DNA from 4 places in the Weizmannia sp. FSL W8-1119 genome. Region 1 is predicted to be linked to each of the others. Evidence: riboswitches for the same ligand, from Rfam matches in the RefSeq annotation. Region 1 holds a riboswitch; each other region holds the start of a gene.

Region 1 (2,199 bases):
GCGAGAAAACTGATGCCCGCTAAAAGCGATGCCAGAATGATACCCATCATGGCAAGCGTGCGGGCTGCGTTTCTCGGTGCCGGGTCGCGGAAGTTCGGGATCGCGTTGGAAATGGCTTCGACCCCTGTCAATGCCGAACAGCCGGATGAGAAAGCTTTTAACAAAAGAAACAGTGAAATGCCGGCGACCGGCGTACCGATATGCGGATGCAGGTTTTGCGGGATTTGCCCCGTTACTGTTTTGAATAAACCGACAACAATGATGACAAACAATGAAAATACGAACAGATAAACCGGGTAAGCGAGCACATTGGCCGATTCCGTCAGCCCGCGCAAATTCAGAATCGTAATGATCAGAACGAGAAAAACCGCAATCTGCACACTGTACGGATGCAAGCTCTGAAACGCGGAAGTAATGGCATCTGTTCCGGCTGAGACGGAAACGGCCACCGTTAAAATGTAGTCCACCAGCAAAGATCCGCCCGCAAGAAGGCCAGGGGTGACGCCGAGATTTTCTTTCGAGACACGGTATGCCCCGCCGCCTTGCGGATAAGAGTAAATGACCTGGCGATAAGATAAAATAAGTGCAGCCAATAAAATTAAAATGCCGACTGTAATTGGAATAGAATACCAAAATGCCAGCGCCCCCACTGTGGCAAGTACAATCAGCACCTGTTCAGGCCCGTACGCAACAGATGAAAGCGCGTCGGATGAAAGAATGGCCAATGCTTTTAACTTGGTCAGCTTCTGCCCTTCAAGTTCATTTGAACGAAGCGGTCTCCCAATTAACAATCGTTTTATCGTGGTGAACATTTGAATGGTCTCCTTTTATCTGCAGTGTTTCAAAAATGCTTCCCCTAAAATAAGAAAAACCACAAAGAGAATTCATCTTCCCTGTGGTCTATTGCCCGATCACAGTTTCACATCCTCTATTATAACGCTGACGGGGTTAGCTGTCGGGTTCGGGCATAAGAGTGGCCCTGCCTTTTAAAAAAAGGCTTCACCCCAGAGCGGCGCGCGGCCGCCAACCTGGTTCCCCCGTTCCGTTTCCGGATTAAGCGGTTCAGTTATGAAACGCAAATTTTACATACGACATCCTATCTTACTCCCGTTGCCATTGTTTGTAAAGACTATTTCGCAATTGCGTTTCGGTATGTCCATCTTTACCCGCCATATCCCCGGGCAAACTGTCTTTATTCACAGTACCTAATTTTCGATCATGCTTCTTTTGTAGAATATCCGAATGTGCCTAAAGCACGCAAAAAGCAAGGTTTTTCGGCAAATCCGGAGTAAAGAGATAAACAGAGTTAGGAAGGTAAAACCTGAGGATGAAAAGATGACCTCTTGGGGCAGGCGGATCAATTGGAAACATAAGACCAAAAGAGGCGCGAACCCGGTGGAATTGTCTAATTAGGAGCTCCATTCGGGCCCGAAATGTCCTTTTGAACCTGTCAAAAGGACAAAACGTGCCGCATCCGGGAATGAAATGTCCTTTTGAACCTGTCAAAAGGACAAAAGGAATTGCATCCGGGCCCAAAATGTCCTTTTGAAGCCGTCAAAAAGACAAAACGAGCTGCATCAGGTAACGAAATGTCCTTTTGAACCTGTCAAAAGGACAAAAGGAGTTGCATCCGGGCCCGAAATGTCCTTTTGAAGCCGTCAAAAAGACAAAACGAGCTGCATCCGGGCCCGAAATGTCCTTTTGAACCTGTCAAAAGGACAAAACATGCCGCATCCGGGAATGAAATGTCCCTTTGAACCTGTCAAAAGGACAAAACACGCCGCATCCGGGAATGAAATGTCCCTTTGAACCTGTCAAAAGGACAAAAGGAGCTCCATTCGGGCCCGAAATGTCCTTTTGAAGCCGTCAAAAAGACAAAACGAGCGGCATCAGGTAACGAAATGTCCTTTTGATCCTGTCAAAAGGACAAAACATGCCGCATCCGGGAATGAAATGTCCCTTTGAACCTGTCAAAAGGACAAAAGGAGTTGCATTCGGGCCCGAAATGTCCTTTTGAAGCCGTCAAAAAGACAAAACGAGCTGCATCCGGGCCCGAAATGTCCTTTTGAACCTGTCAAAAGGACAAAACATGCCGCATCCGGGAATGAAATGTCCCTTTGAACCTGTCAAAAGGACAAAACACGCCGCATCCAATTAGACAAATTAGGCGAAAACCCGTTGAAAATGTCTAGTTAGGCG
Region 2 (2,199 bases), 2.2 Mb from region 1:
CCAGCTCATTTCAGCGCGGTTTTTCAAACCGGTCAGTCCGTAGATCAACCTTTCAATCGGTCCGAATATTTTGTCGGTCCGGTTGGGTTCATTGGAAAATACATGAAAGATGTATGCCCCCAAAGGTTTGACCAAAAAAACTAAAATCACAATGACCGCTACCAGTTGCAAAATGGCCATTTCATGCCCTCCTCAAACATATACAGATCATATTAAAATTTTTCGGGATTCACCAAAGCAAAAACGAGATATAAAAAAATCAAAACCGTAAAAACAGCAACTATTATCATGAGCGTTCTCCCCCCGATTCACCTACAACTCGTCCGCACCAAGCTAAAAATAAGCAAAACAATCCATATACGCCACCTAGTGTTAAAATCATTGCGATATCCATCATGAATGATCATCCCTCCCTTCAAGCATGTAACCGGTACGTTTGCCTGATATGGATTCAGCTTTCGTTATCAAGCAGAAACGAAACATCATCGCTGCGGGTGTAAATGACATAGCTAGCGCCAAGTCCTTTGTAGATGAGTCTTGCATTGTTGCTGCCGGTGATGATATAGATCGGCTTGCCTGTCCAGGATCGGCAGATCTGAATGTATCGGCAAATCAAGGGCAAACTTGACTCAAACAAGTACACCTTCCCTACCGGTAACTCTGGAATGAGCCAGGTTTCCCGGTCTACAGTATCGACCATTAAGATGTGCTTGACGCCCAAATGTGTCAATCTCGACTTCTCTGTTTCATTATTGGTAATCGCTGCATAAGGTATTTCTTTGATTCGCAACGCTTTAATAAACTGCTCCCCGGTTTTGTTGGGCGCAGAGACGAGTACAAACTCATCTTGAGCTTCCATAGCCAATCTCCTCCATCCTGGTACAGGCAACAAAAAAGAAGCTTTCGGAAGAGGAACTCTTCGTCAGCTTCTTAGGCACGAAAAAACACCGTGTCTAATCACGACAATTGTTGCCTCTCTTAAAGACGCTTACGAGGTTAGCTGTCGGATTCGGGCGTAAGAGTCGCCCTACGCCGGATTTACCGGCGATTCACCCCATGAAGCCGACAAGACCGGCTTCGATTGGTTCCCCCGCTCCTTCGTGTTAATTGAAGAATTCAGCGATTGAAACGATGATTATCATGTTCACGAAACACCACAGAGGCATAAGCACTGTGGTCGAAACTTACGATCACAAGCTTCATCATCCTCTCTCTACAAGGGCCACACTTTTGAAAAGAGCTGCTTCCGCATTTACGAGTTTTGCTTATGGATTCGGGCGGTGAGAGTCGCCCTGCCCCTGCTTAAGCTTCGTATAAGCGGGGGAATTCATCCCTTACGGATCCGGTTGACTTGCTCTCACACAAGCACTGATCCGTAGTTGGTTCCCTCTTGTTCCTGAGTCACAATTAAGCAACTGTAAATGAAAAACAATTCAATTCATGGACTTATTTTATTCATTATTTTGAGGTTTTTCAATCATTTTTACGAAATTTTTACGCCCAGTACCGGTTTATTTTACTCTTTTTTTACAGTAACCTAGAGAGGAGAGACACAAAAAAGAGAAGGATGTGTTTTTCTATGCATAAATGGAATGCGGTATGGATTTCGTTGCGATCGTACGTAAGCACGACTTTGCTGATCGCTCTCATGACCATGGTATTAAAACCGTTTGGTCTTGCTTTTGACTTGGTCAATATTGCTCTTATCTATTTACTCCCGGTTCTTTTCAATGCCGTCTTCGGGGGACTGCGTCCTGCTTTCTACGCGGCGATCCTGGGTGTCTTAGCCTTTGATTTCTTCTTCGTGCCTCCTGTACTGAGCTTTACCGTATCAGACTTGCGCTATCTGGTTTCATTTGGCGTCTATTTGGCGGTGGCAGCATTAACGGCCAGCCTAGCGGCCAAGCTGAAGCAGCAGGTCCTCTTTTCCAAGCAAAGGGAAGCTCACACAGCTGCGTTGTACGCGCTTAGCAAGCAGATGAGCGCGATCGCGGACATCCATTCCATGCTGGACAATTTTTCCCGACAAGTTTCGCAGACCCTTGACACAGAAATCGCGATCTATTTGGCGGATGACCAGAATACCCTGAAACTTGCCCATGAGTCTGCCGATCTTCCTGACTGCAGGCAAGAGAATACGGAAATGTCTATCGCAAAGCGAGTGTTTGAGCACGTCGAGACGGCCGGAATGGAAATTTC
Region 3 (2,199 bases), 2.2 Mb from region 1:
GTGCCTCTTTGTAAATTGTAATGCCCGTGTTGTCTTGCGGGATCATCCGGTAATTTTTAAACGGGACTTCCAGTGTTCCGGCGACGAAAAAGCGGATTGCCATGCTGTGGGCCACAACAAGGACGGTTTCCTCCGGATGTTTTTCCACCAGCTCATTGATACAGGCACGGACACGGTTATAGACCTGGACGGCCGTTTCCCCCGTATAACCCGCATGTGTCGCGCCCGGATCTTGTAGCCATGCCTCCCAATTCTCCGCATAGTTTACGGAAAAGTCTTCCTGCCGTTCTCCTTCCCAGGCACCGAAGTCCGTTTCGACAAGACGCGGATCTTGGTGTATTTCCAAATTCCGCCCCTTCACGAGAATTTCTGCCGTACGGACAGCACGGGCCAATGTTGATGTGTAAACCGCATCAAACGGAATATCCTTTAAAAATCCTGCCGCCAGTTTCGCCTGCCGCACGCCGGTCTCAGACAAACCGATATCGCTTCTCCCGCAATATCTGTTCCGGTCGGCGTTCCATTCTGTCTGGCCATGGCGCACAAAATAAAAAAGTGTCATAATGTACCTCTTTTCACAAAGTATCGACTGGTTTTATTTTAGCAAATTGAAGCGTGAAATGCTATCTCCCACGGATGACCAGCAAATTGATGCCGGCTATGCAACGCGAATGCGTCCGTCCTCTCGCTATAAAAAAATTTATTTGCTATATTATATTAAAATATTATATAATGGCAAAGGACGCTAAAACATTGGAGAAGGATGAGTTGTTTTTTATCTTTTAAAAACTTCATATCATCGCTCAATTACATGTTTATGTAAACGGGGGAACCAACGGGTGCTTTGGGCACCAGGGGTGAAACCTTTCATTGAAAGGTAGGGAAACTCTTTATTCCCTAATCCGTCAGCTAACCTCGTAAGCGTCTGGAGAGAACTGCGTGTGTTTTTTGGACACGCCTTTTAAGCAAAAATGCTGCGAAGGAATTTCTCTCTTTCGTGGTTTTTTTTCATCCGCAAATTCGGTTTCCGCATGGAAATCCGGAAACCGGTGGTATCTGCAATTTGAGTTTTACAAACAATCCGGTATGCAGCTTGCGTACTGCGCTTTTTGAAAAAATATTGGCATCTGGGAGGGACCTACATGAAAAGAGTGAGTTTAGCCTGGCAGATTTTTATCGGCCTGATTCTCGGTATTGCGATCGGCGGCATTTTTCACGGAAATGACACCGTGGCCCATATTCTCCAGCCGTTTGGCGATTTCTTTTTGCGCTTGATTAAAATGATTGTGATCCCGATTGTCGTTTCAAGCCTGATTGTCGGTGTTGCCGGTGCAGGAGATATGAAGCAGGTTGGAAAGCTCGGCCTGAAAGCATTAATCTATTTTGAAATTGTCACGACCATTGCAATTGTAGTCGGGCTGCTGGCCGGAAACTTGTTCCATCCGGGTACAGGGGTGGATATGGGTTCGCTGGCAAAAACATCGATCAGCAGTTATGTGGAAACAACGAAAGAGACGCAGCACAATGGCATAGTCGATACGATCTTAAATATTGTGCCGACGAACTTGTTTGAATCCCTTTCACAAGGGAACATGCTTCCAATCATTTTCTTCTCTGTCATGTTCGGGATCGGGGTAGCAGCCATCGGGGAAAAAGGAAAACCGGTGCTCCGCTTTTTCCAGGGTGTCAGTGAAGCGATGTTTTATGTCACCAATTTGGTCATGAAAGTGGCCCCGATCGGTGTATTCGGCCTTATTGGCGTAACGGTTGCGCAATTCGGCCTCAAGTCATTGATCCCGCTGAGCAAGCTTGTTTTCACGGTTTACGGCACGATTATTTTCTTTGTGGTTGTCGTGCTTGGCCTGATTGGCTGGCTTTTCCGTGTAAATATTTTCAATCTCTTCAAGATCCTGAAAGACGAATTGATCCTTGCCTATTCCACTGCAAGCTCGGAAGCGGTGCTGCCAAGGATCATGGAAAAAATGGAAAAATTCGGTTGCCCGAAATCGATCACCACACTGGTTATTCCGACCGGGTACTCCTTCAACCTGGACGGCTCGACCTTGTACCAGTCGCTGGCGGCGCTGTTTATCGCGCAAATGTACGGGATTCATATGTCCATCGGTGCGCAAATTTCCCTGGTGCTCGTGCTGATGGTCACGTCAAAAGGCATCGCCGGTGTTCCGGGAGTTTCATTCG
Region 4 (2,199 bases), 2.2 Mb from region 1:
ATCATACTTGATCTCGGGTTGCCGGGCATATCCGGCATGGAAGTGCTCGGCCGCATCCGGGAATGGTCAAATTCGCCGATCATTGTGCTGACGGCAAAAGACAGGGAGGAAGATAAAATCGTCGCGCTCGACAGCGGCGCCGATGATTATGTAACCAAGCCGTTCGGGATGGGAGAGCTCGTCGCTCGAATACGTGTTGCGCTGCGGCACGTAGCCAAATCGTCGAATGAGCCCATCCTCCAGATCGGCGAGCTGACCATCGACCTGGCACAGCGAAGCGTGGAGTTGAAGGGAGAACGGATCAAGTTGACCCCAACAGAATACGATCTGTTGAAAATTCTCGCCTCCAACGCCGGGAAAGTAGTCACGAAGCGTCAGCTGCTCCAACAAGTATGGGGCAGCCACCACAATGAGACCGACAGCCATTATTTGCGGGTGTACATCGGACATCTACGCAAAAAACTCGAGGAAGACTCGACTCGGCCCAAGTTCATTCTGACGGAGCCGGGGATCGGCTATCGCTTCCTGTCCAGGGAGTAACAGAGTCGCTTACCTCGGCTACGTCCATCCTCCGTTCAAAAACGTAAGAACGGGACCTTCGTGTAGAAATATTGCCGTCTCCGTAAGTTTTTGTCCGATGCATCCGTTTTCGCGCACGAGAAAAGGCTAAAAATCAAAAATAGGCGTTGGATTCGGCTTTTACATTGTCTTGCAAAAAGCGTATGATCTCTATCAACAACTTCAAATTCATTTGAATCGCTGAATTCCCTAAGGGGAAACGGGGGAACCAACAGAAGCCATTAAATGGTTTCACGGGGTGAATTCCTTGTCTGCTTGGCACTTGGAAAGGGTACTCTCAAGCCCTAACCCGACAGCTAACCTCGTAAGCGCATTGAGAGAGAACCGTATCCGAGCTGCGTTTGTCTGATGGACTGACAACAGACTGCCCGAGAGCTTCGTTTCTCTGCTCTTCGGGCTTTTTGTCATACCCAAAAAACATTTAGGGAGAGTGGCAAGCATGTTACACGTGCAAGAAGCGGATCCACTGCCGGGTCTTGAATCGCCCGGTTTTCGGTATGAGGAGAGAATCCGTTCCATCGAAGTATTTCGCTTCGATCAAGAGTTGACCCGGCGTTTATTTTTCGAAAACGAAAAAGGTAGCGTGTGCGGATATCTGAAACTATCCGGCAACGGGTTTAGCGGTTGGGGAGAATACCGATTGCCTAATACGAAAAAACCGTTCGACCTCGTCGGATGGGCATCCGTATATATGAATCTGAAAGGTCTTAACATTGCCCAAGCCTTTCAATTGCTACAGGGTAAAGAAGAGAATTGGGGAAGGATTCGAAAAGAGTTGGCCGAATCGGCGTTGATGGACTTGTCATCCACTCTCGAGACCCCTTTTCTTTTGCCACATCACGGTGATTTTCCGATAAAACAACAATATATCATGGAACATGCCGAATCTTACGTCTCATTCTGATCTCGTAACGGAAAGGAGAAATGCATGGTGCAGGAGCTTGTAAATCAACTGAAAGAGGCCTACTTGCAATGATCGGTGAACATCCGCAGGAGGTGGAAGTAAGAGTCATTAAAAACCATATCGTGATCATTGCCAAAGGAACTCCAACAATTGAGCATTCCATCTCTGTCCATACCATACGCGGCAGAAGCATTCATCAGACGATAGTCGAAATGGATCGCGACCGATTGCAAGCGCTGTCGAAACCTAAAGTGGCTGCAATTGTCGGTTGCCGCGTCACTTCCATTCAATCCGACATTTGCATCGGCACCGAGGAAAAAATGGAGCTGATTCATCTGGATTGCGATATCAAGCACAAGTATATGCATGATTAGGTTTGAAGAGACGTTTTATTCCAAGGCCTGTCCGTCAGTTAAGTGGAACAGTATTCGAATTCATAATCGGGAGAGATAATGTTGTCATTATTGGTGATGAAATATGGCGGCAGTTCCGTAGGCGACGCCAAACGGATAAAGCGCGTTGCGCGTCGGATAGCGGACCGAAGGCAGGAAGGCCATCAGTGCGTCGTGGTGGTCTCCGCAATGGGAGATACGACGGACGATTTGATCGAGTTGTCCAAAGAAATCGCGGAGGCAACCCCTTCAGCGCGTGAAATGGACATGCTGCTCAGTACAGGAGAACAAGTTTCGGTTGCCCTGTTGTCGATGGCGCTGCAC

What was found. Region 1 has a riboswitch for cyclic di-AMP ahead of NSQ19_RS01625 (APC family permease). Riboswitches for the same ligand answer to the same signal wherever they lie in the genome.
Region 2: another riboswitch for cyclic di-AMP. It lies ahead of NSQ19_RS12250 (hypothetical protein); the one in region 1 lies ahead of NSQ19_RS01625 (APC family permease).
Region 3: another riboswitch for cyclic di-AMP. It lies ahead of NSQ19_RS12585 (cation:dicarboxylate symporter family transporter); the one in region 1 lies ahead of NSQ19_RS01625 (APC family permease).
Region 4: another riboswitch for cyclic di-AMP. It lies ahead of NSQ19_RS12265 (hypothetical protein); the one in region 1 lies ahead of NSQ19_RS01625 (APC family permease).

Annotation. Positions count from the first base shown of each region.
Region 1 is NZ_JBBOZL010000001.1:324,475-326,673, reverse strand. Features, by position in the region: gene NSQ19_RS01625 (APC family permease) at 1-812, opposite strand, end outside; cyclic di-AMP (ydaO/yuaA leader) riboswitch at 922-1,070, opposite strand.
Region 2 is NZ_JBBOZL010000001.1:2,478,050-2,480,248, forward strand. Features, by position in the region: gene kdpA (potassium-transporting ATPase subunit KdpA) at 1-180, opposite strand, end outside; gene NSQ19_RS15785 (potassium-transporting ATPase subunit F) at 213-290, opposite strand; gene NSQ19_RS12250 (hypothetical protein) at 452-859, opposite strand; cyclic di-AMP (ydaO/yuaA leader) riboswitch at 971-1,132, opposite strand; gene NSQ19_RS12255 (ATP-binding protein) at 1,580-2,199, shown strand, end outside.
Region 3 is NZ_JBBOZL010000001.1:2,543,648-2,545,846, reverse strand. Features, by position in the region: gene NSQ19_RS12590 (histidine phosphatase family protein) at 1-562, opposite strand, end outside; cyclic di-AMP (ydaO/yuaA leader) riboswitch at 791-938, shown strand; gene NSQ19_RS12585 (cation:dicarboxylate symporter family transporter) at 1,143-2,199, shown strand, end outside.
Region 4 is NZ_JBBOZL010000001.1:2,481,346-2,483,544, forward strand. Features, by position in the region: gene NSQ19_RS12260 (response regulator) at 1-540, shown strand, start outside; cyclic di-AMP (ydaO/yuaA leader) riboswitch at 748-906, shown strand; gene NSQ19_RS12265 (hypothetical protein) at 1,019-1,483, shown strand; gene NSQ19_RS12270 (Na-translocating system protein MpsC family protein) at 1,552-1,857, shown strand; gene NSQ19_RS12275 (aspartate kinase) at 1,939-2,199, shown strand, end outside.